Regions from separate parts of the Rhizobium sp. P1_E1 genome, predicted to be linked through region 4. Evidence: predicted binding sites of a transcription regulator. Region 4 holds the regulator's gene; each other region holds the start of a gene.

Region 1 (7,284 bases), on a different contig from region 4:
TAACGACTTCTTCGCGGAACGAGACAAAAGCGCGAAGCATGTCGAGCAGCGTCAGCTGCTCGGGCTTGCCGCCGTTCAGCGCCACCATGTTGCAGCCGAAGGACGTCTGCAGCGGCGTATAACGATAAAGCTGGTTGAGGATGACTTCGGCATTGGCATCGCGCTTCAGCTCGACGACAACGCGATAACCCTGGCGGTCGGATTCGTCGCGCAGGTCGGAGATGCCTTCGATGCGCTTGTCGCGCACCAGCTCGGCCATCTTCTCGATCATCGTCGCCTTGTTCACCTGATAGGGAATCTCGGTGATGATGATCTGCTCGCGGTCACCGCGCATCGGCTCGATGGCGGCTACGCCGCGCATGATGACGGAGCCGCGGCCGGTCTCATAAGCCGAGCGGATGCCGGCACGACCGAGGATCTTCGCGCCCGTGGGGAAATCGGGGCCGGGAATGATCTGGATCAGTTCCGGCAGCTCGATTGCCGGATCGTCGATCAGCGCGATGCAGCCGTCGATAACTTCCGACAGATTGTGCGGCGGGATGTTGGTCGCCATGCCGACGGCGATGCCGCCGGCGCCGTTGACGAGCAGGTTCGGGAACTTGGCGGGCACCACGACCGGCTCGGAGAGCGTGCCGTCGTAGTTGTCGCGGAAATCGACGGTTTCCTTGTCGAGATCGTCGAGCAGCGAGTGGGCAGCCTTTTCGAGGCGGCATTCGGTATAACGTTCGGCCGCCGGCGGATCACCATCGACCGAACCGAAATTGCCCTGACCGTCAATCAGCGGCAGCCGCAGCGACCAGGGCTGCGCCATGCGCGCGAGCGCATCATAGATTGCGGAATTGCCGTGCGGATGGAATTTACCCATCACGTCACCGGTGACGCGGGCGCACTTGACGTATTTCTTGTTCCAGTCGATGCCGAGCTCGGACATGCCGTAGAGGATGCGCCGGTGCACGGGCTTCAGGCCGTCGCGCACGTCGGGCAGCGCGCGGCTGACGATGACGCTCATGGCGTAATCGAGATACGACCGCTGCATTTCCTCCATGATGGAGATGGGCTCGATGCCTGGCGGGAGCTTCCCGCCGCCGGGGGGTGTTTGCTCAGTCAAAACAGATCACGATCTCTTCTAGAATCACTTGAAGATTTATAGCGGAAAGCCCGTTCCCGCGCCAATTTCACAGCGCGTTTTGAACAGGCTTTTGCGGCTTAAAGACGGTAAAACATGCAAGTTGCGCGGCCGGACCGGACAAATCCGCCGCGGGCCGCTGCGGGATATTTGCCAAATCGGAATCCCCGCTTCACAATCATAAAACCACGCACTCATATGGGGTTCCGGACAGCCGATGGCAAGCGCCGACCAATTGATCAACGCCTTCACGACGCTTCTCGTCACCATCGATCCGCCGGGGCTCGCACCGATCTTTCTGGGGCTGACGACAGGCATGAGCCGCAGTGAGCGCACGCAGGTGGCGCTGCGTGGCTCGACCATCGCCTTCATCATCCTCGCCGTCTTCGCTCTGTTCGGCGCCGGCGTGCTCAGCGTGCTCGGGATTTCGATCGGCGCCTTCCGCATCGCGGGTGGTCTGCTGCTGTTCTGGATCGCCTTCGAGATGGTGTTCGAAAAGCGCCAGGACCGCAAGGAGAAGGCGACCGAGGTGGCGATCACCAAGGATCACATCGAGAATATCGCCGTCTTTCCCCTCGCCTTGCCGCTGATCGCCGGCCCGGGCGCGATCTCGGCGACGATCCTGCTTGCCGGCACGCTGGCGACATCCGTCGGAAAGGCGCAGCTGATCGGCGTCCTTGCCGCCAATCTATTGCTGACTTTCCTCATGCTGCTCGTCGCTGAAAGGCTGGACCGTTTCCTCGGCGTCACCGGCCGGGCCATCCTGACACGCCTTCTCGGCGTCATCCTCGCTGCCCTTGCCGCACAATTCGTCGTCGACGGCGCGAAATCGGCGCTCAATCTCATCAGCGCGACGCCGCACTGAAAATGGCGGCATCTGCCGCGAAATCAAAGAAAAAGAGCATGACGCCATCCAAGGCATCATGCTCCTCACCTCTTTCACAAAGCCAGCAAAGGCTATCGATCAGAACGGGATATCGTCGTCGAGATCCCGCGAGAAGTTGCCACCGCCGCCACCGCCGCGGCTCGGCGATGAGGAGGGAGCCGGGGCGCCGTAATCGTCGCCGTAATCGTTGCCGCCACCGGCACTGCCACGGCCGCCGCTCGCGCCGCCGCCTTCACCGCGGCCGTCGAGCATCGTCAGCGTCGAACCAAACCCCTGCAGCACCACTTCCGTGCTGTAACGATCCTGGCCCTGCTGGTCCTGCCACTTGCGGGTCTGCAGCTGGCCTTCGATATAGAGCTTGGCGCCCTTCTTCACATATTGCTCGACGACCTTGCAGAGGCCCTCGTTGAAGACGACGACAGTGTGCCATTCGGTCTTCTCACGGCGCTCGCCGGAATTGCGATCGCGCCAGGTCTCCGAGGTCGCGATACGAAGATTGGCGATCGGCCGGCCATCCTGAGTGCGGCGGATTTCGGGGTCTGCACCGACGTTTCCAACCAGAATTACCTTATTCACGCTACCAGCCATACTTCTCACCCTGCCTGCCGCCCTGCCCGGCGGCGTTTAATCGATCGGCGCACCTTAAACCATCACGGACCGCCGATGCGCATGGGCGGCATTTAATCCACATGTTTATCCATCAGAAAGCCGCATGCATTCATCAGGAATTTTGTTCTTTATTTGTTCTAGTTTATCCGTATGATCCTGTCAACAGAATCGAAAACCTTGAGCCCTTGCGGATATTCAGCCTCGACTCGCCCGTCGGCATCACTAAATAAGGGCTGTCATCCAGAAAACCAAAGCAGAGACGATGAGCGAACTGAAGACGATCTCCATCCGCGGCGCGCGCGAGCATAATCTCAAGAGCATCGATCTCGATCTGCCGCGTAACAAGCTGATCGTCATGACCGGGCTTTCGGGTTCCGGCAAATCCTCGCTCGCCTTCGACACGATCTATGCCGAAGGCCAGCGGCGCTATGTCGAGAGCCTGTCGGCCTATGCCCGCCAGTTCCTCGAAATGATGCAGAAGCCGGATGTCGACCAGATCGACGGGCTGTCGCCGGCGATCTCGATCGAGCAGAAGACCACCTCGCGCAACCCGCGCTCGACGGTCGGCACCGTCACCGAGATCTACGACTATATGCGCCTGCTCTTTGCCCGCGTCGGCGTTCCCTATTCGCCGGCGACCGGCCTGCCGATCGAGAGCCAGACCGTCAGCCAGATGGTCGACCGCATCCTCGATTTCGGCGAGGGCACCCGTCTTTATATTCTCGCGCCGCTCGTGCGCGGGCGCAAGGGCGAATACAAGAAGGAACTGGCCGAGCTCATGAAGAAGGGCTTCCAGCGCGTCAAGGTCGACGGCCAGTTCTACGAGATCGCCGAGGCGCCGGTGCTCGACAAGAAATACAAGCATGACATCGACGTGGTGGTCGACCGCATCGTCGTGCGCTCGGATGTCTCAGCGCGCCTGGCGGACAGTCTCGAAACGTGCCTGAAGCTCGCCGACGGGTTGGCGGTCGCCGAATTCGCCGACAAGCCGTTGCCGCCGGAAGAGACGTCAGCCGGCGGATCCGCCAACAAGTCGCTGAACGAGACGCATGAACGCGTGCTGTTTTCGGAGAAGTTCGCCTGCCCAGTCTCTGGCTTCACCATTCCCGAGATCGAACCCAGGCTGTTCTCCTTCAACAACCCGTTCGGCGCCTGCCCGACCTGCGACGGCCTCGGCGCCCAGCAGAAGATCGATCCGGATCTGATCGTGCCCGAGCCCGAGCGGACGCTGCGCGACGGGGCGATCGCGCCCTGGGCCAAGTCGACCTCGCCCTATTACAATCAGACGCTGGAAGCGCTCGGCAAACATTACGGCTTCAAGCTCGGCACGCGCTGGAACGATCTTTCCGACGAGGCCAAGGACGTCATCCTCAACGGCACCAACGACAAGATCGAATTCCACTACGCCGACGGCGCCCGCTCCTATACGACGCAGAAGAATTTCGAGGGCATTATCACCAATCTCGAGCGGCGGTGGAAAGAGACCGATTCCGCCTGGGCGCGCGAAGACATCGAGCGCTTCATGTCGGCGGCCCCCTGCCCGGCCTGCAACGGCTTCCGCCTGAAGCCAGAGGCCCTGGCGGTGAAGATCGACACTCTGCATATCGGCGAAGTGACCGGTATGTCGATCCGCGTCGCCCGCGACTGGTTCGAGACACTGCCGGCAAGCTTCAATGCCAAGCAGAACGAGATCGCCGTGCGCATCCTCAAGGAGATCCGCGACCGGCTGCGCTTCCTCAACGATGTCGGACTGGAATATCTCAGCCTTTCGCGCAATTCCGGCACGCTGTCGGGCGGCGAGAGCCAGCGTATCCGGCTTGCCTCGCAGATCGGCTCAGGGCTGACGGGCGTGCTTTACGTGCTCGACGAACCGTCGATCGGCCTGCATCAGCGCGACAATGCCCGGCTGCTCGACACGCTGAAGCACCTGCGCGACATCGGCAACACCGTCATTGTCGTCGAACATGACGAGGATGCGATCCTGTCCGCCGACGACGTCGTCGATATCGGCCCGGCGGCCGGCATTCACGGCGGTGAGGTCATCGCCCATGGTACGCCGCAGGACATCATGGACAGTCCGAATTCGCTGACCGGCAAATATCTCTCCGGCGAACTTGGCGTTCCCGTTCCCGACGAGCGCCGCAAGCCGAAGAAGGGCCGCGAGATCAAGGTGGTCGGCGCGCGCGGCAACAATCTCAAGAACGTCACGGCGTCGATCCCGCTCGGTGTTTTTACTGCGGTGACCGGCGTTTCCGGCGGCGGCAAATCCACCTTCCTGATCGAGACGCTCTATAAATCGGCCGCACGCCGCGTCATGGGCGCGCGTGAAAACCCGGCCGATCATGATCGCATCGACGGCTTCGAGCATATCGACAAGGTGATCGATATCGACCAGTCGCCGATCGGCCGCACGCCGCGCTCGAACCCGGCGACCTATACCGGCGCCTTCACGCCGATCCGCGACTGGTTCGCCGGTCTGCCGGAGGCCAAGGCACGCGGCTATCAGCCGGGTCGCTTCTCCTTCAACGTCAAGGGCGGACGCTGCGAGGCCTGCCAAGGCGATGGTGTCATCAAGATCGAGATGCACTTCCTGCCCGATGTCTACGTCACCTGCGACGTCTGCCACGGCAAGCGCTATAACAGAGAGACGCTCGATGTCACCTTCAAGCAGAAGTCGATTGCCGAGGTGCTCGACATGACGGTGGAGGAAGGCGTCGATTTCTTCGCGGCGGTGCCTGCCGTGCGCGACAAGCTGCAATCGCTGAAGGATGTCGGTCTCGGTTATATCAAGGTCGGCCAGCAGGCGAATACGCTTTCCGGTGGCGAGGCGCAGCGCGTCAAGCTTGCCAAGGAGCTGTCGAAGCGCTCGACGGGGCGCACGCTCTACATTCTCGATGAACCGACGACCGGCCTGCATTTCCACGACGTCGCCAAATTGCTCGAAATGCTGCACGAACTGGTCAACCAGGGTAACTCGGTGGTGGTGATCGAGCACAATCTCGAAGTCATCAAGACGGCCGACTGGGTGCTCGATTTCGGCCCCGAAGGCGGCGACGGCGGCGGTGAAATCGTCGCAACCGGTACGCCGGAGGCGATCGTCAAGGAGAAGCGGTCCTATACCGGACACTTCCTGAAGGAATTGCTGGAGCGACGGCCGGTGAAGAAGGCGGTTGCGGCGGAATGACGATGAGGCCAGCGTCGCTCGATGATCTGGAAACGATCGCGGCGCTGACAACCGCCGCCTATCGGCCCTACACCGAGTTGTTTGGCGCTCCGCCGATCCCGGTGACAGAGGATTACGCGCCGCGGATCGAACGCGGCGAGGTCTGGCTGCGCGAGATCGGCGGGCAAACGGCCGGCCTGGTGGTCGTCGAGCGGCATGCCGATCACCTCATGCTGTTCAGCATCGCGGTCTCGCCGGCCTTTCAGGGTGCCGGGCATGGAATGGCGATGCTGCACTGGCTGGAGGGCAAGGCGCGAGAATGGGCCGTGCCGGAGATCCGGCTCTACACCAATGCGCGGATGGAGCGGAACATCGCTCTCTACAGCGCCTTCGGGTTTCAGGAAACGGGTCGCCGGCCGAGCCCATATCGGCCAGGATGGACGCTCGTCGATATGACCAAAGAGATCGATGCGGCCTGAGCGGCTGCGAATGGGGAGGACGACATGACGAAATCCGGCACTATCCGCACCGGCATCGGCGGCTGGACCTTCGAGCCCTGGCGCGGGCATTTCTTTCCCGATGACCTGAAACAGAAGGACGAGCTGAATTACGCCAGCCGCCAGCTGAAGGTCATCGAGGTCAACGGCACCTATTACAGCACGCAAAAGCCTGCGGTCTTTGCCAAATGGGCGGCTGACGTGCCCGACGGTTTCATCTTTTCGCTGAAGGCGACACGTTTCGTCACCAATCGGCGAGTGCTTGCCGAAGCCGGTGAATCGATGGAGCGGTTTCTGTCGTCGGGCATCAGCGAACTCGGCGATCATCTCGGGCCGCTGCTCTGGCAGTTCGCGCCGACGAAGAGGTTCGATGCAGACGATTTCGAAGCCTTCCTCAAACTGCTGCCGGCAAAACAGGACGGGCTGACGCTCCGCCACGTGGTCGAAGTGCGGCATGATTCCTTCAAGGTGCCGGAGTTCGTGGCGCTGCTTTCGAAATACGGCGTGGCGCCGGTTTGCGCCGAACATTTCGAATATCCGATGATCGCCGACGTGACCGCCGATTTCGTCTATGCGCGGCTGCAGAAGGGCTCGGACGATATCCCGACCTGCTATCCGGAAAAGGACCTGAAGGCCTGGGCAGACCGACTGGAGACCTGGGCCGAGGGCAAGGTTCCTGATGACCTGCCGCTGATCGATGGCGATCGCAAGGTGAAGACCGAGCCGCGCGACGTCTTCGCCTTCATGATCCATGAGGGCAAGGTCAATGCGCCGCATGGGGCAATCGCCCTGCAGCAGGCGCTAGCGAAATAGGCGAGGTTGGATAGTCACAACAGGGATCGTGACATTGTGTGGGTATCACATCGTCGGTCACGCATTCCATGAGGCTGGATATGACGCCTTGCTCGTCGACGGACTCTGGCTTTATTTTTTCCCGTCCGCCAGCGCCTCTTTGCGCCGGCGCGGCAGGAGCGATTTGAGGTACCGCCATATCGGCGAGACG
Region 2 (7,284 bases), on a different contig from region 4:
ATCGACGTGCCGCTCGATGCCGATGCGAAGAAGAAAGCCGGTATCGATCTCGCTTTCTTCGGGCCTGACAATAAGGGCGGGGCGACGCTTGCGGGCGATGCGCTTGCCAAGGATCTGGGACCCGGCGCCAAGGTCGTCATCCTCGAGGGTAACCCCGAGGCCGACAATGCCAAGGAGCGCAAGGAAGGCTTCATGGACTCCGTCAAGACGGGCAAGCTCGAGCTTCTCGACAGCAAGACGGCTCATTGGGAGACGGAAGAAGCCAATACCGTCATGACGAATTTCCTGACGAAATATAAGGATATTCAGGGCGTTATGGCAGCCAACGACTCGATGGCCCTCGGCGTCGTCAAGGCGCTCGATGCGACCGGCCAAAGCGGCAAGATCAAGGTTGTCGGCTTCGACAACATTCCGCCGGTGCAGCCGCTGATCAAGGATGGCAAGATGCTTGCCACCGTCGAACAGTATGGTGCGCAGATGGCGGTCCTCGGCATCCAGTATGGCATGCGTGAACTTGCCGGCGAGAAATTCACCGGCTGGGTCAAGACCGACATCAAGCTGGTCACCGCAGCGGATCTCAAATAGTCGAGATCGCCCGCATCGCGTGTCTGAAAAGACGCGCGGCAGTGTACGGGAAGCGCCGGCTGCGGCCGGCGCTCACCGCTAGCAACCGATTGACGCGTTGATCGCTTCAGGGGAGGCTCGCTTCCGAGCCCCTGGGATGCGTGCTGCGTGGAGTTCGAACAGAGCGTGCATGAGGTCGACGTGTCAGACGCAACAGATGACGAGATTTTGAGGCTGGAAGGGATCGGCAAGCGCTTCCCGGGCGTCGTGGCGCTCAAGGATGTCTCCATGCGGATCGGCCGCGGCAAGGGGCACGTTCTTCTGGGCGAGAACGGTGCTGGAAAGTCGACCCTGATCAACCTGCTCGGCGGTGTCTTCAGGCCGGATGACGGTCACATCCTGTTTGACGGCAAACAATACCATCCGGCCTCGCCGCTGGAGGCGTTCAAGGCGGGCATCCGGGTCATTCACCAGGAGCTGCATCCGCTTTCCAACCTCACGGTGGCAGAAAACCTGCTGTTCGAGCATCTGCCGCGCCGATATGGCCTGGTGAACTATCAGGCGATGAACAGCAGAGCGGCGGAACTGCTGGAAGAGGTCGGCCTCGACGTGGCTCCGACGACACTGGCGAGCCGCCTCAGCGTTGCCCAGCTTCAATTGGTCGAGATTGCCAAGGCGCTTTGCTACGAAAGCAAGCTTCTCGTTCTCGACGAACCGACAGCAACCTTGACCTCCAAGGAGGTCGATCGCCTTTTTGAAATTCTCAAGCGCCTGAAGCGGCGTGGCGTGACCACGCTCTACATCTCTCACAGGCTGGAGGAGATCTTTGACGTCGGTGACGATGTGACGGTGCTGCGCGACGGCCAGCATGTGATCACGCGTCCGCTGTCCGGACTTGCTATTCCTGACATCGTCGAACTCATGGTCGGGCGGAAGCTTTCGGATCATGGCATTTTTCGCAGCGACAGCACCGTGTCCGGCGAGGCGCTCGGTGTGTCCGGCCTGAAGGTGACGCGCACTAGCCCGGAATTGTCATTTTCCGTGGCAAAGGGGGAAATCGTCGGCATTGCCGGCCTTGTCGGCAGCGGCCGGACGGAGGCGGTTCGCGCCATATTCGGCGCCGACGCCAAAGCGACCGGCGAAATTCGCGTGAATGGCGAGCCGGTTGAGATCCATTCGCCAAAGGACGCCGTTGCTGCCGGGCTCTGCCTGGCAACCGAAGACCGCAAGATGCAGGGCTTGATGCTCGATATGAGCTGCGCCGAAAATGCCACCATAACCGATCTCGCCAAGATCTCCCGCAACGGCTTGATCATGCGAAGGGCGCAGGATGATCATTCGCAGCGCCTCGTGCGCGAACTGCGCATCAAGACCCCGTCCATCCATCAGGCCGTCAGGACGTTTTCCGGCGGCAACCAGCAAAAGGTCGTCATTGCAAAATGGCTGTTCCGCGGCCCTAAGGTGCTGATTTTCGATGAGCCGACCCGTGGAATCGACGTCGGTGCAAAGGCCGAGATTTATGAGCTTCTGTGGAAGTTTGCGGCTCAGGGAAAAGGCGTTCTGGTCGTCTCTTCGGATCTGCCGGAGCTCATGGGCATTTGCCATCGCATCATCGTATTCTCCGACGGCAAGATATCGGGCGAAATAGTTCGGGAACAATTTGACGAGAGCAGGATCCTTTCGCTCGCCTACAAGGAGTACAGTCGTGTCCGCCAACATTGAAAAACAGACCGAGGCGAAAGAGGTGAGCGTCTGGGACAAGCTTATCCGGATCTCGCTGAAGGAGGCGGGCGTCGCCATTGCCCTCATTCTGATCCTGGCGTTTTTCTCGGCGACGGCGCCCTATTTCGCAACGCCGGAGAACTTCCTGAAGATCTTTGTGCAGATTGCCATCAACACCGTGCTTGCTGCCGGCATGACCTTCGTCATCCTCGTTGGCGGCATCGATCTCTCGGTCGGGTCGCTGCTTGCCCTTTGCACGGTGATCGGTGCGACGATCATGATCAATCCGGCGTTTTCGCCATGGCAGGCGATTGTTCTCGCATGTCTTGCGTCGATGGGCACGGGTGCTGCCCTTGGCGCCGTCAACGGGTGGATTTGCGAGAAGTGGAAGCTTCCTTCCTTTATCGTCACCCTTGGCATGCTGAACGTCGCGAGCGGCCTGGCGCGCGTGGTCAGCGACAATTCCACGATCACCGGCCTGCCTCAGCCTTTCGTCGATTTCGGCAACCTGATCTTCTGGGGCATATTTCCGTCGATCTTTCTGATTGCGATCGTTGTCGTCCTCATCGGCTGGTTCGTGCTGCGCTACACCGTCTTCGGGCGCTTCGTCTTCGCGATCGGCACCAATGAAGAGGCTGTCCGGCTGTCGGGGCATGAGCCCAAACGGTACAAGATTGCGGTCTTCACGATCTCAGGGCTGACGGCCGGCATTGCGGCCATGGTCTATCTGCTCCGTCTCAATGTCGGCAGCCCGGTTGCGGGCATCGGCTACGAGTTGAATGCGATCGCCGCCGTCATCATCGGCGGAACCAGCCTTTCGGGTGGCAAAGGCTCGATTGTCGGCACGCTGGTGGGCGCCTGCATTCTGCAGGTGCTGTCGACGGGATTGCAGCTCTTGGGCGCCGACGACAATATCAAGCCGATCGTCATCGGCGCCGTCATCGTGCTCGCCGTCATTCTCGATAGCTATCGCGGCCGTTTGATGCGGAAACTCGAAACGCGGTGAAAAGCAATTCCAGCAAAACTGCGCAGCGGTTTTGCGTCCGGAATTGCGCAAAAAACAAAAATGCTCCAGTGCCGAAGCCCTTGATTGGCCGTTGCGTTTGATATCTGGCCGACCTACATCTGTCCGGCATTCAGCGAGGGATGGAAATGGCCAAGATCACCAATGTAGCGGTCCAGATGGATCATGTCGCAGGCATCAATATCGCGGGTGATTCCACCTTCGCCATGAGCCTGGAAGCGCAGGCGCGCGGCTACAGGCTCTTCCATTACACCCCCGACCGCCTGAGCTTCCGTGACAACAGGCTTTATGCCAGCGTCGAGCCGATGGTGCTGCGCGACGTCAAGGGCGACCACTACGAGCTTGGCGCGCCGGAGCGCGTCGATCTCGCGACCATGGATGTCGTGCTGCTGCGCCAGGATCCGCCCTTCGATATGGCCTATATCACCTCGACGCATCTGCTCGAGCGCATCCACCCGAAGACGCTCGTCGTCAACGATCCGGCCTGGGTGCGCAATTCGCCGGAGAAGATCTTCGTCACCGAATTCTCCGATCTGATGCCGAAGACGTTGATCACCAAGGATGCCGCCGAGATCCGCCGCTTCCGCGACGAGATGGGCGATATTATCCTGAAGCCGCTTTACGGCAATGGCGGCGCCGGCGTCTTCCATTCGACCCGCGACGACCGCAACCTCTCTTCGCTGCTCGAAATGTTCGGCCAGCTTTTCCGCGAACCCTTCATTGCCCAGCAATATCTGCCCGATGTGCGCAAGGGCGACAAACGCATCATCCTGGTCGATGGCGAATTCGCCGGCGCCATCAACCGCGTGCCGGCCGAACACGACAGCCGCTCCAACATGCATGTCGGCGGCCGCGCCGAGGCGACCGAGCTGACGCCGCGCGAACAGGAAATCTGCACCCRCATCGGCCCGGCGCTGAGGGAGCGCGGCTTCCTGCTCGTCGGCATCGATGTGATCGGCGATTACATGACCGAGATCAACGTCACGTCGCCCACAGGCATTCGCGAGGTGAAGAAGTTCGGCGGTGCCGATATAGCAGCCCTTCTTTGGGATGCGATCGAGCGCAAGCGCGGCTGAGCCAGCCGCCCATGACCGTTCTGGTCCAGCGACCGAGCGCAACCAAGGTCACAGCGGATGCCTGATTCCGTTCTTTGATTGTTCTTGTTTTATTCCTGTTTCCATGCCAGATTGCAACCGCTAACCTTAATGCATGTCGCCCAAGGGGCCACGACATGCATCGAATAAAGGCTGCAGGGCGGTATATAAAAGTTTGCGGCAAGAGGATGGGTTGATGGTCGCGCGTGTCAGTACGGTTGCATTTCAGGGTATCGAAGGTGTGCCGGTCGAGGTCCAGGTCATGGTCGCTCCCGGAAAGGTCGGGATGCAGATCGTCGGCCTGCCTGACAAGGCGGTTGCCGAAAGCCGCGAGCGCGTGCAGGCCGCCCTCCACGCCTCCGGCCTGGCGCTGCCGGCCAAGCGGGTGACCGTCAATCTGGCGCCGGCCGATCTGCCGAAGGAAGGTTCGCATTTCGATCTGCCGATCGCGCTTGCCCTGATGGCTGCCCTCGGCGCCATTCCCGCCGATGCGCTGTCCGATTTTGTCGTCGTCGGCGAACTCAATCTCGACGGCACGATCGCCGCCATATCAGGCGCGCTGCCGGCCGCGATCGGCGCCAATGCGCTCGGCAAGGGGCTGATCTGCCCCGCCGAAAGCGGCGCCGAAGCCGCCTGGGCAGGCGCCGACGTCGATATCCTTGCACCCCGCAGCCTGATTGCCCTTGCCAATCATTTCCGCGGCACGCAAGTCCTATCCAGGCCGGAGGCGTCGATCCGCGCCAATGCCGCAAACCTGCCGGATCTCGCCGAGATCAAGGGCCAGGAAAGCGCCAAGCGGGCGCTCGAGGTGGCGGCCGCCGGTGGCCATAATCTGCTGATGGTCGGTCCTCCGGGCTCCGGCAAGTCGATGCTGGCAGCCAGGCTGCCGTCCATCCTGCCGCCGCTCTCGGCCGCCGAGCTGCTTGAAGTCTCGATGGTGCATTCGATCGCCGGCCAGCTCTCCGGCGGCAAGCTTTCCGATCGCCGGCCCTTCCGCACCCCGCATCATTCCGCCACCATGGCAGCCCTCGTCGGCGGCGGTCTGCGCGCCCGTCCAGGCGAAGCCTCGCTTGCCCATCACGGCGTGCTGTTTCTCGACGAGTTCCCCGAGTTCACGCCGCAGGCGCTGGATGCGCTACGCCAGCCGCTCGAAGGTGGCGAATGCGTGATTGCCCGCGCCAACCACCGCGTCTCCTATCCGGCGAAATTCCAGCTAATCGCGGCGATGAACCCCTGCCGCTGCGGCATGGCCGGCGAGCCGGGCCATAGCTGTGCCCGCGGGCCGCGCTGCATGAGCGATTACCAGGCCCGCATCTCCGGCCCGCTGATGGATCGCATCGATATCCGCATCGATGTGCCGGCCGTCTCCGCCGCCGACCTCATCCGGCCGATGGCGGCCGAAACCAGCGCCGATGTTGCCCGCCGTGTCGCCCGCGCCCGCGCAATCCAGCAGGAGCGCTTCGAAAGCACCGGCGCAAAGGGCATCGGCACCAATGCCCGCTGCTCTACGGCGATGATCGAGAAACTGGCCGAGCCCGATGCCCCTGGCCTGCAGCTGCTGCGCGACGCCGCCGAGAAGATGAAGTTCTCCGCCCGCGGTTACCACCGCGTGCTCAAGGTCGCCCGCACGCTGGCCGATCTCGACGGTAAGCCGACAGTCGGCCGCATCCATCTCGCCGAAGCGATCTCCTACCGCATCGCCGGCGAAAGGCTGACGGCGGCGGCTTAAGAAGAAGAGCGTATGCGCGCAGATATTTTGAAGTACTAGTCGTCAGGCCGCTCACCGATCTGCCGATCGCGCTGGCGCTGCCCTCAGCGAAATCCCCGCTGGTGCGCTGCCGGATTATGAGATTATGTCGCTATCCGCGAACCCAACCCCGACGGAACGATTGATCGCTGCCGTTATGGCGCGCTGCCGGCCGCGAATGCTCTTGGCAGGGGCTGACCTGCCAAAAGCGGTGCCGAAGCTGCCTAGGACGCCGATTTAAACATCCCTCCGTGTTGCTTATCCGTTAGGGGTAAGGGCCTCTCCTCACTTCGTCGCTATTTACAATATTAGATTCGGCTGAAAAAATTTCGAGAAGGATGTCTGTCCGTTCGGCACAGTCGATCGGAGGTGACGGATAAGAAAAGCTGCCGGGGATGTAGATGAGTAACTAATATCCGGGCTCGAACGCCAACGCATCGGAGGTTCTAGACTTAGCGAATGCCTACTCTCGCGCTTCGAAACTCCTGTTCGGGAAGGGTCAGAAGCGAGTTCCAATATCCATTGCCCCAGCTCGAATGTGCGCCATTCACGCTATTGAACTCTACTTAAATGCCTTCCTGCGCCATGAAGGCGTTGCCCCAGAAGAAATACGAAAACGGATGCACAATCTCGCTGAGCCTTTGTTCGTTGCCAAACTTAAACTGAGAAAGAAGACCGCCTTGCATCTCGAGGCAATGACAGCAAAGCGTGAGTACATCATATCGCGCTATGCTCCAGAGCGGACGAGAGAGCACACTGAGCTGAATCGTTTGACCGCGACGCTGGCGGAAGTCATGGCGAAGGTTGGCAAACACCTGCATTCAACGAGCTCAGATGGACATCGACAATCGTTATTACGGACTGCCACAGAACTTTCGTCCCACTTCGATTGGGATGCAGGTGACGGCACAAATGAAGGGGCGCCGAAGCGCCCCGATATTCTGCAGGATATATTGCCGGCGGAAAGGCTCCGCCATAGCCACCTTTAGCTCCCCAATCCCTCAAACAGCGCCGTCGACAGATAACGCTCCGCAAAGGAGGGGATGATGATGACGATGTTCTTGCCGGCGTTCTCGGGACGGATGCCGACCTTGATGGCGGCGGTCAGTGCTGCACCCGAGGAGATGCCGACC
Region 3 (7,284 bases), on a different contig from region 4:
CTGCCGCGTTCCATCAACCTTCTCGACGATCAGGTCGGCGCGCCGAACACCAAGGCCGCGCCGCTGTAGCTCCTCGATCAGTTGCACGACCAGTCGTCCGACATATTTGTCGATGGTCTCGGCGGCACCGATCGGTTCGGCAAAGGCTCTGGAGACCTCGACGAGCTCGGCGGTACGGATCGGATCGATCGGCTCGCAGATACGGCCGAACATCTGGTCGAGCCGCCGGCCGATCTCCGGCCCGAAGCGAAGCGTCAGCGGCGCGCGCGACGTATTGGCCAATTCGCCGATGGTCTGGAAGCCGAGCGTGCGAAGGTCGCTGACGACTGTCCCCGGAAGGCGTAGCAGCGCTATCGGCAGCTTCTCGACGGCGCGCACGGTCTCGCCGATCGGCACGATGACCGTCTCACGGCTGATGGCACGGGCACAGGCATGCGCCGTGCCCCAGGTGTCGGCGACAGCGATGCGGGGCGTGAGCTTTCTGGCCAGGAACTGGTTGGCGATCCTCGTCACCATCGGCAGTTCGCCACCCTGCAGGTGATCGGCGCCTTCAGTATCCATGACAATGCCGTCGATCCCATCGACCGCGACAACAGGGGAATAGAGCGTCAGCGCCCAGAGCGTGATCCGCTCGAGTGCTGCGGCATCCGTTGCAGGATCTGCATCGACCAGCATCAGGCCGCGAAACAGCGCCTGCGCTTTGGCAGCCGGCATGCCGACATGAACGCCGGCTTGTCTGGCGGCCGCGTCGGCGGCCGACACCCAACGCTTCGAGCCGCTCCTGGCGATCACGGCGATCGCCTGTTCAGGCGGAATAGACGGATCGGCGCGACGAATGCGATCCGTCGGRAGATCCGGAAGATAGATCGAGACGACCCTTGTCATCGCACGCCCTCACGAGAAACTCAGCACATTCACCCGCTTTCACGCGCATCAATTCCAGCAACCATTGGGCTCTGCCGACACCCGGCACTGGCAATTCCTCCGACGGCATGACGCTGACCCGCCACCTTGTGGTCGATGCCGTCGGCTGTCCGAAATCATTCGCCTCCGTTTGCCTGCGCCAMCGCCGGACCGCGAGGGCCATCGTTCCGGTTCGCTCGGCCGCCAGCTGCAGCCGGCGGGAGCCGACCATGGGCAATCGGACAAGTTCACCAACGACGGCGCCAAGGCCGCCGAAGGACAGCCCCTCCTCCATATTGGCGAGCARGTCCTCTTCCTTGTCGGACTCGACGAAGATCACCCGGTCGGCATGGAGGCCGACCTCAGCGAGTGCCGGAAAAAACAGGTCCGGCCGCGTCAGGCACCAGACGATCGGGCCTTTGGTGCGCGCTGCGATCCCCGCCGCAAAAAGTGCTGCCGCTGCACCATCCACCGTGCCCGGCCCGCCACCGGCAAATTCGTGCAGGGCGCCATAGGCAAGGCCACCGCCCGGCATGACCGCATCGATTTCCGGCACGCCGAAGGACAGACAGCCGGCCTTTCTGGCCGGCACGCCCTCCAGCGAAGCGATGCGCTCGCGCAGATCGGAAATCACCCGTTCACGGGCAGCAGTCATCGTTCACGGCTCCCTTCAAGGTCGTGTTGGCGGCCGACATCATGTCGATCAAAATGCGGATGTTCTCTATCTGTTCCCGAACAACGGAAGAGTCAAGCAACCGGAGGGATGGGAATATTATCCTGAACATTAGGAATCGGAAGAATACCCAGGAGAATCAGGTGGGTAGCGGCTGAAGTTTTTTTCGGAGCGTCTGCGAGCGCTACTCCCTTTGTGTGAATTGCGGGGACAAGTCGGCATCGTCACAGTGTCTTTAAGATTTTTCTGCTGAACTGTCGGCATGACGAAGCCTCCGAGATCAAAACCTCTCCTTCGTGACACCGAGGCTCCGATCCGCTCAAAGCCGCGCAAGAAGCGCAATCCGGCCCAGCCACAGCTCCCTTTCGATCCCATGCCAGACCGCGTCGAACCTGCGTTGGCGCAATTGAAGAGCCATCCTCCACAGGGGAAAGAATGGAGCTGGGAGCTGAAATGGGATGGCTATCGCCTCGCTGTTCACATCGAGCCTCAAGGGACAAGGATCCTCACCCGCGCCGGCCATGACTGGACGCACCGCTTTCCGGCGATCGTAGTGGCCGCCCGAGGGCTCGGGCCGGCGACGATGATCATCGATGGTGAGGCGGTCGTGCTTGATGAAGAGGGGCGTCCCGACTTCGGGCTGCTGCAGCAATCGCTCGGCGCATCCGGCGGACATGCCGGCAACCGGGCCTCCGACGCCATCTTCTACGCTTTCGATCTCATCTATTTCGACGGACACGATCTGCGCGGTGTCGAATACCGATCGCGCCGGCATCTCCTCGATGACACGTTGAACGGCAAAGACGGCGCTATCAGGCTGTCGGAAACATTCGACACTGAACCAACCGTCCTGCTGGAACATGTCTGCCGCCTTGGCCTGGAAGGCATCGTCGGCAAACACCTCGATCGGCCCTATCGTTCCGGCCGGACCGGGGATTGGGTGAAAGTCAAATGCGTCCAGAGCGAGGCTTTCTTCATCGTCGGCTATGAGATGTCATCGGCATCCCCTGCCGGCTTCGGGTCGTTGGTGCTTGCTGCCTATCGCGGAGCCGATCTCGTCCACGTCGGGAGTGTCGGCACGGGCTTCAAGGAAGCCGAGGCCGTGAGGTTACGGAAGATGCTGGACAGGCTGCGCTGGAAGCGAAGGCAGCCGCCCCTGCCCTATTCCGGAAGTGCCGATATTGTCTGGGTCGAGCCGACCCTGGTCGCCGAGATCGAGTTTCGCGCCTGGACGACAGACGGCAAACTTCGCCATCCATCCTACAAGGGCTTGCGAGAACGCCAGGACAATGCCGACGTCTTCCGGCTCGACTAGCGAAATCAGCGCCATACGCTAGATTGTCGTCCGTTCGAGCTCGGCGGAGTAGATATCTAGCATGTGCAACCTTTATCGCATGGAAGACAAGGACTGGGTCGCGAAGTGGGCCCAGGACGCTGAAAGTCTGATCAACCTGATGCCCGCCTACCAGATGAATCCCGATCAGATGGGGCCGATCGTTCGCAACACCGCCGACGGGAAGAAACAACTGGTCCATGCGCGCTGGGGACTGCCCTCSCCGCGCTTCYCYCTRGAYAAGGCSGCCAAAGCCAAGGCCGAGAAACTTGCGYCCAAGGGCAAGSCKTTCGATCTCGAAGAACTGATCCGCATGGAGGCTGACCGCGGTACGACCAACGTGCGCAAGCTCAGTTTTCCGCATTGGACGCGATGGTTCGGCGTCGAAAACAGATGCCTCGTCCCGGTCACCAGTTTTGCGGAACCGGATCCGGCCAGCCAGGAGGAAGGCGGCAAGGTGCCCAATGCATGGTTCGCCCGCGACGAGGAGAAGTCGCTGATGTTCTTTGCCGGCATCCATGTGCCGCAGTGGCAAAGTGTGCGAAAGGTTAGGGATGGCCTGACCARCGACGATCTCTATGGGTTTTTGACCACGGATCCCAACGACCTGGTGAAGCCAATCCATGGAAAGGCGATGCCGGTCCTGTTGCTGACGAAGGAAGAGACGGACACKTGGATGCGGGCGCCATGGGAAGAGGCCAAGGAACTGGCCCGCCCATTACCGAATGACGCGCTGATCATCTCGTCACGCGAACCGTACGGATCCACGATCGTTTCGAAATCCGGAGAGCTCGCGGAACAGGGCAGTCTGCTTTGACGCCTGAATTCCGGGCTTGTATCGAAAACGAAAAAGCCTGCCGCGGGAGGAGGTGCGGCAGGCTTTTTCAAAGAATGAACAACGGCTGGGAGGAGGAGTGCCGCTGTTCCGTCAGGCGCCCCTGGGAGGAGGAGTGGGTCGCCTGAAACACGAAGCTCTGCGGGAGGAGGTGCATTGCTTCGGTGAACTGAAGATACCAGAGACTGCTCACATCGCCAGGGCCCAGATCGCAGTGCAGCCATGCATATGTTGCAATGCAATATGAATCTGGTGCTCATTTATTAGCCTTTAAGGTTCCAAACGCAGCTTTCTCCGTGCTGGGCTCGAAACCGAGAACGAATTCGATCACCTTGGCGGTGGACATTTCGCACGGCTTCAGTGTCGACCCCGGTCCAGCCAACCGATAGAGGTTGAAGCTGACGATATCTGTTCCGCTAAGCACCTCGCCATAGAGCCAGGTCCGTTTGCCATCCTGCGACCGCTTGACGGTCACGCCCCATGATCGATGATCAAAATATCCGTCGACATAGCCGTCGGGCAATTTCGCAAGCGCGTCTTCGAACGTCGCTAGAAGAGGTGGAGGTGTTTCTCTGCAGGCCGTCATGGTGCCAGGCATTCGTCGCAGATCCCGCAGCCATCGTCATCCATGCTCGATGCCGGACGCAACTTTCGACAGCATGGACAGGTCGTTACATCCGACGCGCACGTCTCTTCGCGGTCCGGCAGAAGAATCTCAATGTAGAATTCCGACAGCGTATCGGCCGCGCTTCGATCCATGGCGACGCTCCAGTTCGGGGTTACACTAGAGATAGTATGCCTCGACGGCTGCGCAAGCCGGCAGATCGCTGTCAGGGCGATCCATCTTCACTAGATGTGGAGCCACAATCAGGCGCCATTTTGGCGATTTTTCTCCCGTGCCGATCAGATGACAACAGGAAGACTTGCTCGGCAATGACGGCAGCTCGAAGTTTGCGGCGTGCTAAGATAAGCCCTTGTTGCATGTACATTCGAAGTCACATGTAGCAGGGTGGGTTCAAGGATGAAGTGCGACACGCCAATGGGGGTTTTGTAACGGCTCTATTGCACCCTTTCCAGCGGAAAGGTTCAACATTACTCGTGCCTTTATTATCGAAATGCGCGAAGTTATTGTGTGATTTCCACCACCACGCGGCCACGAATTTTCCCCACGACTATGTCTTCCGCAATCTGCGGCAGAGCCGACATAGGCTCGACCCGCGTCAACGACTCGATATGCTGCCGACTTAGGTGCCGGCTGAGGGTTTCCCAGGCGCGCGCTCGTTTCGCCATAGGCGCCATGACCGAGTCGACGCCAAGCAGCCCTACACTTCGCAGGATATGCGGCAGGACCGATGCTGGAAGGTCGGCACCACCAGCAAGGCCGCAGGCCGCAACTGCGCCGCCGTAGACCGTCTGCGAAAGCACGTTCGCAAGCGTCGTGGAGCCGACGGAATCGACTGCCCCTGCCCAGCGCTCCTTCTGAAGTGGGCCTCCCTTCTCGCTCAGCGTAGCACGGTCGATAAAATCCGTGGCGCCGAGTGACGCGAGATAATCATGCGTTTCCGGCCGACCCGTCGAGGCCGCCACCTTGTAACCCTTGTTGGCAAGCAGGCTCACGGCCACGGAGCCGACGCCGCCCGCCGCTCCAGTGACCAGCACGTCCCGATCATCGACGCCGATCGCTCCCCAATCCTCCAGGGCGTTGACGCAAAGCGCGGCAGTATAGCCAGCCGTTCCGATCGCCATGGCCTGTTCCAGAGAAAACTCCTGCGGCAGTGCGATCAGCCATTCCGCCTTGACACGCTGGTATCGGGAATAACCTCCCCATTCGGTTTCGGAGAGCCCCCAACCGTTCAACACAACCTTGTCACCGGCAACCCATTTGTCCGAGCGCGACTCGACGACGACGCCGGCAAGATCGATACCGCCAACCATCGGCGTGCGGCGCGCAATCCTTCCCTTGCCGGAAAGGGCCAGGCCGTCCTTGTAGTTGACCGTGGAAAACGCAACTTCGACCAGAACGTCATGGTCGGGAAGATCGGCCAAGGTCAACTGCCGGAAGCCGGCCTGTTGTTTGCCATCAACCGTGTCGATCACCATTGCTGTGAAAGAATCTGACATGGAATTCCCTTGAACTTCAATGCTTCTGAGGATGTGAGCCGACCAGGTTCAGGACGACACCTGCTCGCTCGCCCGGCGGCCGCGCGCATCGAGCGCGGCGCTATAACTATCACGCACATAGGCGAGGAGATTTGCCAGCGCCGCCGTTGCTCCGCCGACATCGCGATTGCTCAGCGCCTCATGGATCTGCTGGTGGAAAGCAACGACTTGGCGGCGCTCGCGCACCCTGAAGACGATCATGTTCGTGATCGGAATGAAGGATTCGATCACGATGTACATCATCAGCTTCAAGGGGCCGTTGCCGGTCGAGTCGACCAGGGCCCGATGGAAGCGCACATCGGAAGCGCAGAAATCCTCATCGCTGACGTCCTGATCCCGCTGCAAGGCGATTTCAGCGGCCATGGCCTGCAAGCCCTCTTCGCTGCGGTTTTCGCAGGCAAGCCGACAGCAGATCGTTTCCGTCTCAAGCCTTGCGGTAATGATTTCGTCGATATCGAAAGCGCCGATGCCGACGAGGAGTGTCGCGGCACCGGTAATCGCCTTCGACAGCCCTTCCGGATCGGGCCGCATCACGAAATTGCCGCCAAGGGGGCCGCGACGCGATTGAATGAGGTTCTGCGCCGCCAGACGCTTCAATGCCTCGCGCACCGTTGGGCGCGAAATTCCAAAGCTACGGGCAAGATCCTCTTCCGTCGGCAAGCGCTCATCGATCTTCAGACGCCCGTCCAGGATCGCGGACTTGATATTCTCGGCGACCTGCTTGGCGATGCCAGATCTTACCACTTCGTCATATCTAAGATTCATAGAGCTCCATCCTTCGCTCGAAAGCATTGATGCCATGCCTTCATCGAAAAGGCTATAGGTATTTAAATATAGGTTTGACAAATATCAGATAGGCGATAACCTGCCCTCGATCCAGATAACCAGGGGAACAGAATGGGCGGATCGATCGACCGGGCGCTCGCCGCTCATCCCTTACTTGCGCCGTCTTTGCGGCTGTGGGAATTGCTAGCCCGCCTCAACGACAGGCTGGACAAGAACGCTGTTGTCGTCGGCCCGGATGTCGGTGACGCCTATTGCGCGGACGCGACAGACGAGCGCGGCGTGCGGCCGTCCATCCTGTTTCGACCCAGAGATACCGCGTCGGTGTCGGCCATTCTTTCTGCATGCGACGCCCTTCGCCAGCCTATCGTCGTGCAAGGCGGACGCACTGGTCTTGCAGGGGCCGCGCGGCCTATGGCTGGCGAGGTTGCGCTGTCCCTGGAGCGGATGAGCGCGATCGAGCCCGTTAACGAGGATGCCGGCACTGTGATCGCTCATGCCGGTACGACCCTGCAGGCTGTCCAGGAGACCGCCGCCAGCCACGGCTTCATGTTCGGCGTGGATATTGGCGCGCGCGGCACCTCCACCATCGGCGGC
Region 4 (7,284 bases):
AATTCCTTCTTGAGGTCGGCAAAGACCTCCATGCCCTTTTCGATCCCGATGCCGCGTTCAGCCGAAAGAGAGGTGCGGTTCGCCTTGTCGAAGGAGCTCTTGTAAACGAGGCCGATGCCGAGCTTTGCGCAAAGCTCTTTCAGCGTACCGGCAACCATGAAGGCGTGGTCGCGGCTCTCCATCTGGCAGGGACCGGCAATCAGCGACAGGCGGCCGGTATTGGAAAAGGTCACCTGGCCTTGGCCTTCGCCGATCTTGACTTCGGAATTCGTCTCAGTGCTCATCGTGTCTCCTCGAAGGCGAAGAGCGTGCCCTGCCCGGGCGCGGGCTTCACCAGAATGCGATTGTTCTTGCGCGTGTATGTCACCCCGTTAGCAGCCAAATGCGCTTCTGTCACGGCAAGATCGGCGACAATGAAGAGGATTGCCCGGCCACGCAGGCCGCGATCGGCGGATGATCCGGCGATCTCGAAATAGGCTTCTAGCCCTTCCGGCGTCATCAGGCTGATTTTCGCGTTCGAAGCAGCAACATTGACGCCAAAACCGGTTTTCTCGACTGCCGCCTGCGCCACGGCAAGGCCGACGAAGGCCCCGAAAGCAGCAGCATCAGGCGCGCAGAGCGCGATCTCGGCAATGCCGGTGACGCCATTGGCATGCGTCTCCAGCGCGCCGCGGTCGGCCGGCAGCGGATTGACGCGTTCGACGCTGAAAAGGAAGAGATCGGGCGCTCGCAGGTCACCGGCAAAAGCCAGCTTGAAGCCGGCGATGCTCTCGGAACCGTCCGGCATCGTCATCGGCCGGGTGAACTGCAGCATCTCGCCGGCGCTCGATCCGTTGCCGACGAAGTTCTGATGATCGATGCCGGCATCCTTACTGCCGAAAGCAAGCCCCGAAAGCCCCTCCTCGCCGCAGCGGAAGCGGAAGGCCCGGTTGCGGGCGGTGAAGACATTGCCTTGCCGCGCTGAGGCCTCGCTCTCCTCGACACTCGCAATCCCGAGCGGCTCCAGATAGGTCTTGTCGGCAAAAAAGACGCAGGCGTTTTCCGTTCCGAAGGGATGGCGTGCATCGGCGGCAACGGTGAAGCCGAGCTTGCCAAGCCTCTCGCGCGCCAGATCGATATTGACGACGGGCAGCACCACATGATCCAGCGGATGCGGCTTGGCGGAACGCTCGTTCATGATATCCCTCCTGGAAACGGCAAGAGATGTGCGATGGCGCGCCCCTCAATGCAACAGATGTGTCCCAATCCGGCGAATGAAAATAAAAATCTCAACGAGTTGGCGCCAAGTTTTACGGAAATTTAGCTACTTGCGGAACACATATGGAACATATAGTGTCTGTTCTGGATTTGTTTCAATCACGAGGTCACAACGTCGATGCTCACGCGCAAACAACAGGAGCTTCTCCTTTTCATTCATGAGCGCATGAAGGAATCCGGCGTTCCGCCATCTTTCGACGAAATGAAGGATGCCCTGGACCTCGCTTCCAAGTCCGGGATTCACCGGCTGATTACGGCGCTCGAGGAACGTGGCTTCATTCGCCGCCTACCGAACCGCGCCCGTGCGCTCGAGGTTATCAAGCTTCCGGAGGCCTACAGCCCCAGCATTCAGCCCCGGCGGGGCTTTTCGCCCAGCGTCATCGAGGGCAGCCTTGGCAAGCCGCAGCCGGTCGCCACTCCTGCTCCCGCAAAACCCGTCGCCGACAACGGCAACTCGGTCTCCGTGCCGGTCATGGGCCGTATCGCCGCCGGTGTTCCGATCTCGGCGATCCAGAACAACACCCACGACATCGTCGTTCCGGCCGACATGCTCGGTTCCGGTGAACATTATGCGCTCGAGGTCAAGGGCGATTCGATGATCGACGCCGGCATCTTCGACGGCGACACCGTGATTATTCGCAACGGCAGCACAGCAAGTCCTGGTGACATCGTCGTTGCTCTCGTCGACGACGAAGAAGCGACACTCAAACGCTTCCGCCGCAAAGGCGCCTCGATCGCGCTGGAGGCGGCCAACCCGGCTTACGAGACCCGGATTTTCGGGCCGGACCGCGTCAAGGTTCAGGGCAAGCTCGTCGGCCTCATTCGCCGCTATCACTGACATCAGGCAGTCTGGATTCGGCAAAACTGTTGCTGCGCCAGTCATAGGCGCGATGCCGCATCCATGGCCGCGACAATGCATCGAATGCGGTTGCGACCTCCAGGCCGGCGTCGGCGAAGCGCAACTCGACGGAACCGGTCCTGCGCAGCGTTTCGCCGGTGAAGAGCGTCGCCCCTGAGCGGCAGTTGTTGAAGCGCAGGCGGACCGACGTCACGACGATATCGGCCGCGTCGCATGCCGGACCGAGATAGGCGGCATTGTCGATGACAGCAACCACGTGACCATTGCCAAGCCTTGATGTGCACCAGGCCTTCTTGACGCAGGAAAAGCGGTTTGCTTCACCGGCCGCTGCAGCCGCCCGCATCGCCGACCTTGCTTCGTTCTGCTGATCGCGGGAAAGCCTGACACGGCGGTCTTCTCCCTCCGGCGGAATAACAGGACCATCCAGCATCTTCGGCGGGTGATGCGTCGGCAGGACCAGCGCTCTCTGCCACTGGTCGAAGATGAAATCCGGCGGTCTTTCACGGTTGGAAGCCATGGCCCCCGCCTCGACGATTGCGACGAGACCACCATCCTCCGAAATCGCCAGATCCGGCGGCCGGGGAACCGGCAGAAGCAAGAGGACGAGCGTCGAGACCGCGATGATCGATGTGCCGATATGGCGCAGCCGGGTGCGGAGCAGCGTCAGCAGCAGAAAGCCTGCGACGGCTATCGCGAAATACCAAGCGGGCAAGCGGCCGATGCCGATGTCGCCACCCCAGCCGGACACCGTCTTTGCGATCGCGATCACCAGATCGAGGCCGAATCCGACGACCTTCCAAGGCAAAACGTCCAGACCGAAAGGCATGAGCAGCATCGCCAGCAACCCGGCCGGCATGATGATGAAGGAGATGATCGGCATCGTCGCGAGGTTTGCCGGCAGGCCATAGGCAGTCAGGCGATGAAAATGCTCGATCGAAAACAGCGCGGTGGAAAAGCCGCCGATCAGCGAGGTCAGGAAGACGCCGCCGAAGAAACCCGCAACCGTAACGACGGGCCGAAACACCGGCAGCTTCAGGAAAGCGTTTTCGCGGACGCGCCGGTCCTTCCACAGCTGGTAGCCAGATACCAACGCCAATGTCGCGGCAAAGGACATCTGGAAGCTCGGACCCAAGACCTCGGACGGTGAAATGGCGAGAATGACGAGCGCCGAGAGAGCGACATTGCGCAGGCTGATCGACGGCCGGTCGAAGAAGACGGCAATCAACATGATCGCCATCATGATGAAGGCGCGTTCGGCCGAGACGGCAAAGCCGGAGATCAGGAAATAGGCCGTGACGGCGATGAGCGCGCCGGCAGCGGCGATCTTCTTGGTCGGATAGGCTTGGGCGACACCGGGAAAGAGGCTGAGCAGCATGCGGAAACCGACGAAGAAGATGCCGGCTGACAGCGCCATATTGAGGCCGGAGATAGCGATGATATGAGCCAGACCGGACTGGCGCAGCGCCTCCGTCGTCTCATTCGAGATGGCGCGCCGCTCGTCCGTCACCAGAGCAGCGGCAAAAGCGCCGGTGTCGCCGGGCAGGATCGACCTTATGCGGTCGCCGATACCGCTGCGCAGCCGGTAGAGACCTTCGAGCAGCGCTTCCGTCGTCGATCTGGCCGCTTGCGGACCTGCCTGCAAATCGACCTTTGTCGGCGCACCGTAGAAGAAGCCGTTGGCGCCGATGCCATCGAAATAGGCACCGAAGGAGAAGTCGTTGAGCTCAGGAAGCGCTGGACCTGCTGGCGGCGTCAGCCGTGCTCTGCCGGTTATGATATCACCGATCTCGAAAGGCGCGTCCGCGCCGCGGGCGATCGCGGTTATGCGCCCCGGCGGCCGCTTCACCTCCGGCGCCTCTGTGTCGGTGACGGCAAGAATATAGCGCCACCGCCCGCGACCATCGCCTTCGCGCCGCTCGACACGGCCGGTCACCGTCGTCGTCACTGATGAATCGAGGATCACGGTCGAAGCCCGTCGGCTCTCGAGCTGCGCCGAGACCACGCCGCAGGCGACAAGTGCAAGCGCCAGCAGCGTTGCCCGCAAAGCCGCCCGGCTGCGGCTGGCGATGAGAACCGCGACGGTCAGCACCAACAGGCAGAGCAGCGATGCAATGAGCGGGAAGTCCGATGCCGCTAGAAACCAGAAGGCTGAGCCGGCGCCGAGGAAGACCGGTGAGAACAGCAGCAGGCGGCCATGGTCCGCCTCTTCGCCCAGCATGCGCATGCCGGCACGCAGCGATTGCGAGGCTGCTGCCGGCAGCCGGTGGCGCCACGGTGTCGCCGACTGCGTCGTTGGCGGCCGCGTCACCACGACAGCCGGAGAAAAACCGGCGGAGTCGGCAAGGCCGGCGCCTGCTTCCGGCCGCAATTCGACTGTCGTCAACTCCTGCATGTGCTGCCCAAAGTCACTCGCCCCGACAGGCAGAATGCAACCGCCAATCAAATCCGGCAAGAATAATCGATTGAAAAGTGAGGGAAAATTGAAAGAGCCAAAAGAGCAGTCGAATCATCGGCTTCCGATATGCATGCGGCTCATCGCTGCAGTGCCTAAAAGGTGATACTGCAATGCACAAAATGCCATCACGGTAACTTGGCATTAGCCTCGCGATCATATAGCTATCGGTGAGGACGCTTAACCCCTATGGCGCTTTTATGGCGCCACCGCCATTTCGGAGGATCAGCATGACGGATCAAAGCGCTACAATAAAAATCGGTGACAAATCAGTCGACCTTGCCGTTAAAAGCGGAACGATCGGCCCGAGCGTCATCGATATCGGTGCCCTCTACAAGAACACGGCTTCCTTCACCTACGATCCGGGTTTCACGTCGACTGCATCCTGTGAATCGAAAATCACCTACATCGACGGCGACGAAGGTGTCCTGTTGCATCGCGGCTATCCGATCGAGCAGCTCGCCGAACATGGCGACTTCCTCGAGGTCTGCTACCTCTTGCTTTACGGCGAACTGCCGACCACCGTGCAGAAGAAGGATTTCGATTATCGCGTCACGCACCACACCATGGTGCACGAGCAGATGAGCCGCTTCTTCACCGGCTTCCGCCGCGATGCGCATCCGATGGCCGTCATGTGCGGCTGCGTCGGCGCGCTGTCGGCCTTCTACCACGACTCCACCGACATCACCGATCCGCACCAGCGCATGGTCGCCAGCCTGCGCATGATCGCCAAGATGCCGACGCTTGCCGCCATGGCCTACAAGTACCATATCGGCCAGCCCTTCGTTTACCCGAAGAACGACCTCGACTACGCCTCGAACTTCCTGCGCATGTGTTTTGCCGTGCCTTGCGAGGAATATGTGGTCAATCCGGTGCTTGCCCGCGCCATGGACCGCATCTTCATCCTGCATGCCGATCATGAGCAGAACGCCTCGACCTCGACCGTCCGTCTCGCCGGTTCGTCGGGCGCCAACCCGTTCGCCTGCATCGCTGCCGGCATCGCCTGCCTCTGGGGCCCCGCGCATGGCGGCGCCAACGAAGCAGCGCTCAACATGCTGAACGAGATCGGCTCGGTCGACCACATTCCGGAATATATCGCCCGCGCCAAGGACAAGAACGATCCGTTCCGCCTGATGGGCTTCGGTCACCGCGTCTACAAGAACTATGATCCGCGCGCCAAGATCATGCAGAAGACGACGCATGAAGTGCTTGGCGAACTCGGCATCAAGGATGATCCGTTGCTCGAAGTGGCGATGGAGCTGGAGCGCATCGCGCTCTCCGACGAATATTTCATCGAAAAGAAGCTCTATCCGAACATCGACTTCTATTCCGGCATCACGCTGAAGGCGCTGGGCTTCCCCACGACCATGTTCACCGTGCTCTTCGCGCTTGCCCGCACCGTCGGCTGGATCGCGCAGTGGAACGAGATGATCGAGGATCCGGAACAGCGCATCGGCCGTCCGCGCCAGCTCTATGTCGGCGAACCGAAGCGCGATTACATCCCGGTTTCGAAGCGCTGATCGCTTTAAAAGAACCCAAAAGAAAACCCGGTCAGAAACGACCGGGTTTTTTCTTTTTCAGCACGTCGAGAAGGATCTCGGCGGCGTGCTCGCCGGGCGGCTTTTCGGTCTGCATGCGTTGCCAGACGAGATCGTAACCCTCGTTCATTGCCTTCAATTGGAGCGTATCGGCCGACAGCCGCTCCATCCAGCGCGCCAGGCTGGCGCCGCGGACCACCTCGTTCAGATATTCCGGCACGACGGCATAATCGGCGATGATATTGGGCAATGCGCCCGTCCATACCTTGATGCGCTTGGTCAGCAGGCTGATGATCCAATCCGTCTTATAGACGGACACCGTCGGCACGCCGGCAAGGCCGAGTTCGAGGATTACCGTACCGGAAGCCGCCATCGCGGCATCCGCTTCGGCAAAGGCCTTCCACTTCTGCATGGATCCGACCACGACCTCCGGCGGCGTGGCCCAGCCGGCGACGAGACCCTTCACCAGCGCTTCATTGTGCGGCACGGTGGGCAGCAAGAAACGCATCGGGCCGTTGCGGGCGACGAGATCCCTGGCCGCGTCCTCGAAAAACGGCAGCAGCCTGCTGATTTCGGAGGATCTTGACCCAGGAAGCATCAGGATCGTCTTGCCCGCTTCGCTGACGGGTGCGCGCCCGGTGCGCAGCCGCCGCGCTTCGAGCAGCGCCGGATCGGCGGTCAGGCGATGGCCGACATAGGTGGTCTCAGGCCCGCCGAGCGTGCGCATCACTGCCGGCTCGAAGGGCAGGACGGCGAGCACATGATCGACGTAGCCGAGCATGCGCGTGGCGCGATATTCCTTCCAGGCCCAAACGCTCGGACAGACGTAATTGACAACAGGCAGATCGGGCAGCGCGGTGCGGACACGCTTGGCGACACGATGGGTGAAATCCGGGCTATCGATGATGAGAAGTATATCAGGCCTTGCGGCAATGATGGCAGCCGTCGTCTGGCGGATCAGGGTATAGAGCTTCGGCAGCCGGCTCAGCACCTGGGTGATGCCCATGATCGACAGCTCGGAGAAATCGAACAGAGATCGCAAGCCTTCCGCCTGCAGCCCCTCGCCGCCGACGCCGACGAGTTCCAACGGTCCGCTATGAATCCGCTTAAGGGCGGCGATGAGATCTGCTCCAAGCAGATCCCCCGACACCTCGCCGGCAATGACGGCGATCTTCAGC

What was found. The regulator LexA, encoded in region 4, represses DNA repair genes until DNA is damaged. The targets are predictions, from matches to a motif close to TGTTCNNNNTGTGTTCNG.
Region 1: uvrA (excinuclease ABC subunit UvrA) is a predicted target of LexA. The motif match lies at 2,744-2,761, and genes of this name have one in related genera.
Region 2: AC1D1Z_RS00540 (YifB family Mg chelatase-like AAA ATPase) is a predicted target of LexA. The motif match lies at 4,466-4,483, and genes of this name have one in related genera.
Region 3: AC1D1Z_RS30180 (ImuA family protein) is a predicted target of LexA. The motif match lies at 1,619-1,636, and genes of this name have one in related genera.

What each region holds. Positions count from the first base shown of each region.
Region 1 covers NZ_JBFUAY010000075.1:78-7,361, forward strand. The annotation lists partial or broken gene AC1D1Z_RS22135 (DNA gyrase subunit A) at 1-1,108, opposite strand, end outside; gene AC1D1Z_RS22140 (MarC family protein) at 1,344-1,991, shown strand; gene AC1D1Z_RS22145 (single-stranded DNA-binding protein) at 2,091-2,600, opposite strand; gene uvrA (excinuclease ABC subunit UvrA) at 2,884-5,805, shown strand; gene AC1D1Z_RS22155 (GNAT family N-acetyltransferase) at 5,802-6,263, shown strand; gene AC1D1Z_RS22160 (DUF72 domain-containing protein) at 6,288-7,094, shown strand; gene AC1D1Z_RS22165 (DUF808 domain-containing protein) at 7,206-7,284, opposite strand, start outside.
Region 2 covers NZ_JBFUAY010000001.1:105,307-112,590, reverse strand. The annotation lists gene AC1D1Z_RS00560 (sugar ABC transporter substrate-binding protein) at 1-585, shown strand, start outside; gene AC1D1Z_RS00555 (sugar ABC transporter ATP-binding protein) at 766-2,286, shown strand; gene AC1D1Z_RS00550 (ABC transporter permease) at 2,270-3,292, shown strand; gene gshB (glutathione synthase) at 3,439-4,386, shown strand; gene AC1D1Z_RS00540 (YifB family Mg chelatase-like AAA ATPase) at 4,601-6,133, shown strand; gene AC1D1Z_RS00535 (hypothetical protein) at 6,718-6,972, opposite strand; gene cysK (cysteine synthase A) at 7,137-7,284, opposite strand, start outside.
Region 3 covers NZ_JBFUAY010000177.1:519-7,802, forward strand. The annotation lists partial or broken gene AC1D1Z_RS30175 (Y-family DNA polymerase) at 1-885, opposite strand, end outside; gene AC1D1Z_RS30180 (ImuA family protein) at 806-1,558, opposite strand; gene ligD (non-homologous end-joining DNA ligase) at 1,839-2,891, shown strand; gene AC1D1Z_RS30190 (SOS response-associated peptidase family protein) at 2,953-3,726, shown strand; gene AC1D1Z_RS30195 (hypothetical protein) at 4,001-4,342, opposite strand; gene AC1D1Z_RS30200 (MDR family oxidoreductase) at 4,870-5,865, opposite strand; gene AC1D1Z_RS30205 (FadR/GntR family transcriptional regulator) at 5,914-6,669, opposite strand; gene AC1D1Z_RS30210 (FAD-binding oxidoreductase) at 6,802-7,284, shown strand, end outside.
Region 4 covers NZ_JBFUAY010000013.1:27,884-35,167, forward strand. The annotation lists gene kdsA (3-deoxy-8-phosphooctulonate synthase) at 1-284, opposite strand, end outside; gene AC1D1Z_RS07770 (VOC family protein) at 281-1,177, opposite strand; gene lexA (transcriptional repressor LexA) at 1,376-2,095, shown strand; gene AC1D1Z_RS07780 (ComEC/Rec2 family competence protein) at 2,076-4,508, opposite strand; gene gltA (citrate synthase) at 4,799-6,088, shown strand; gene lpxB (lipid-A-disaccharide synthase) at 6,120-7,284, opposite strand, start outside.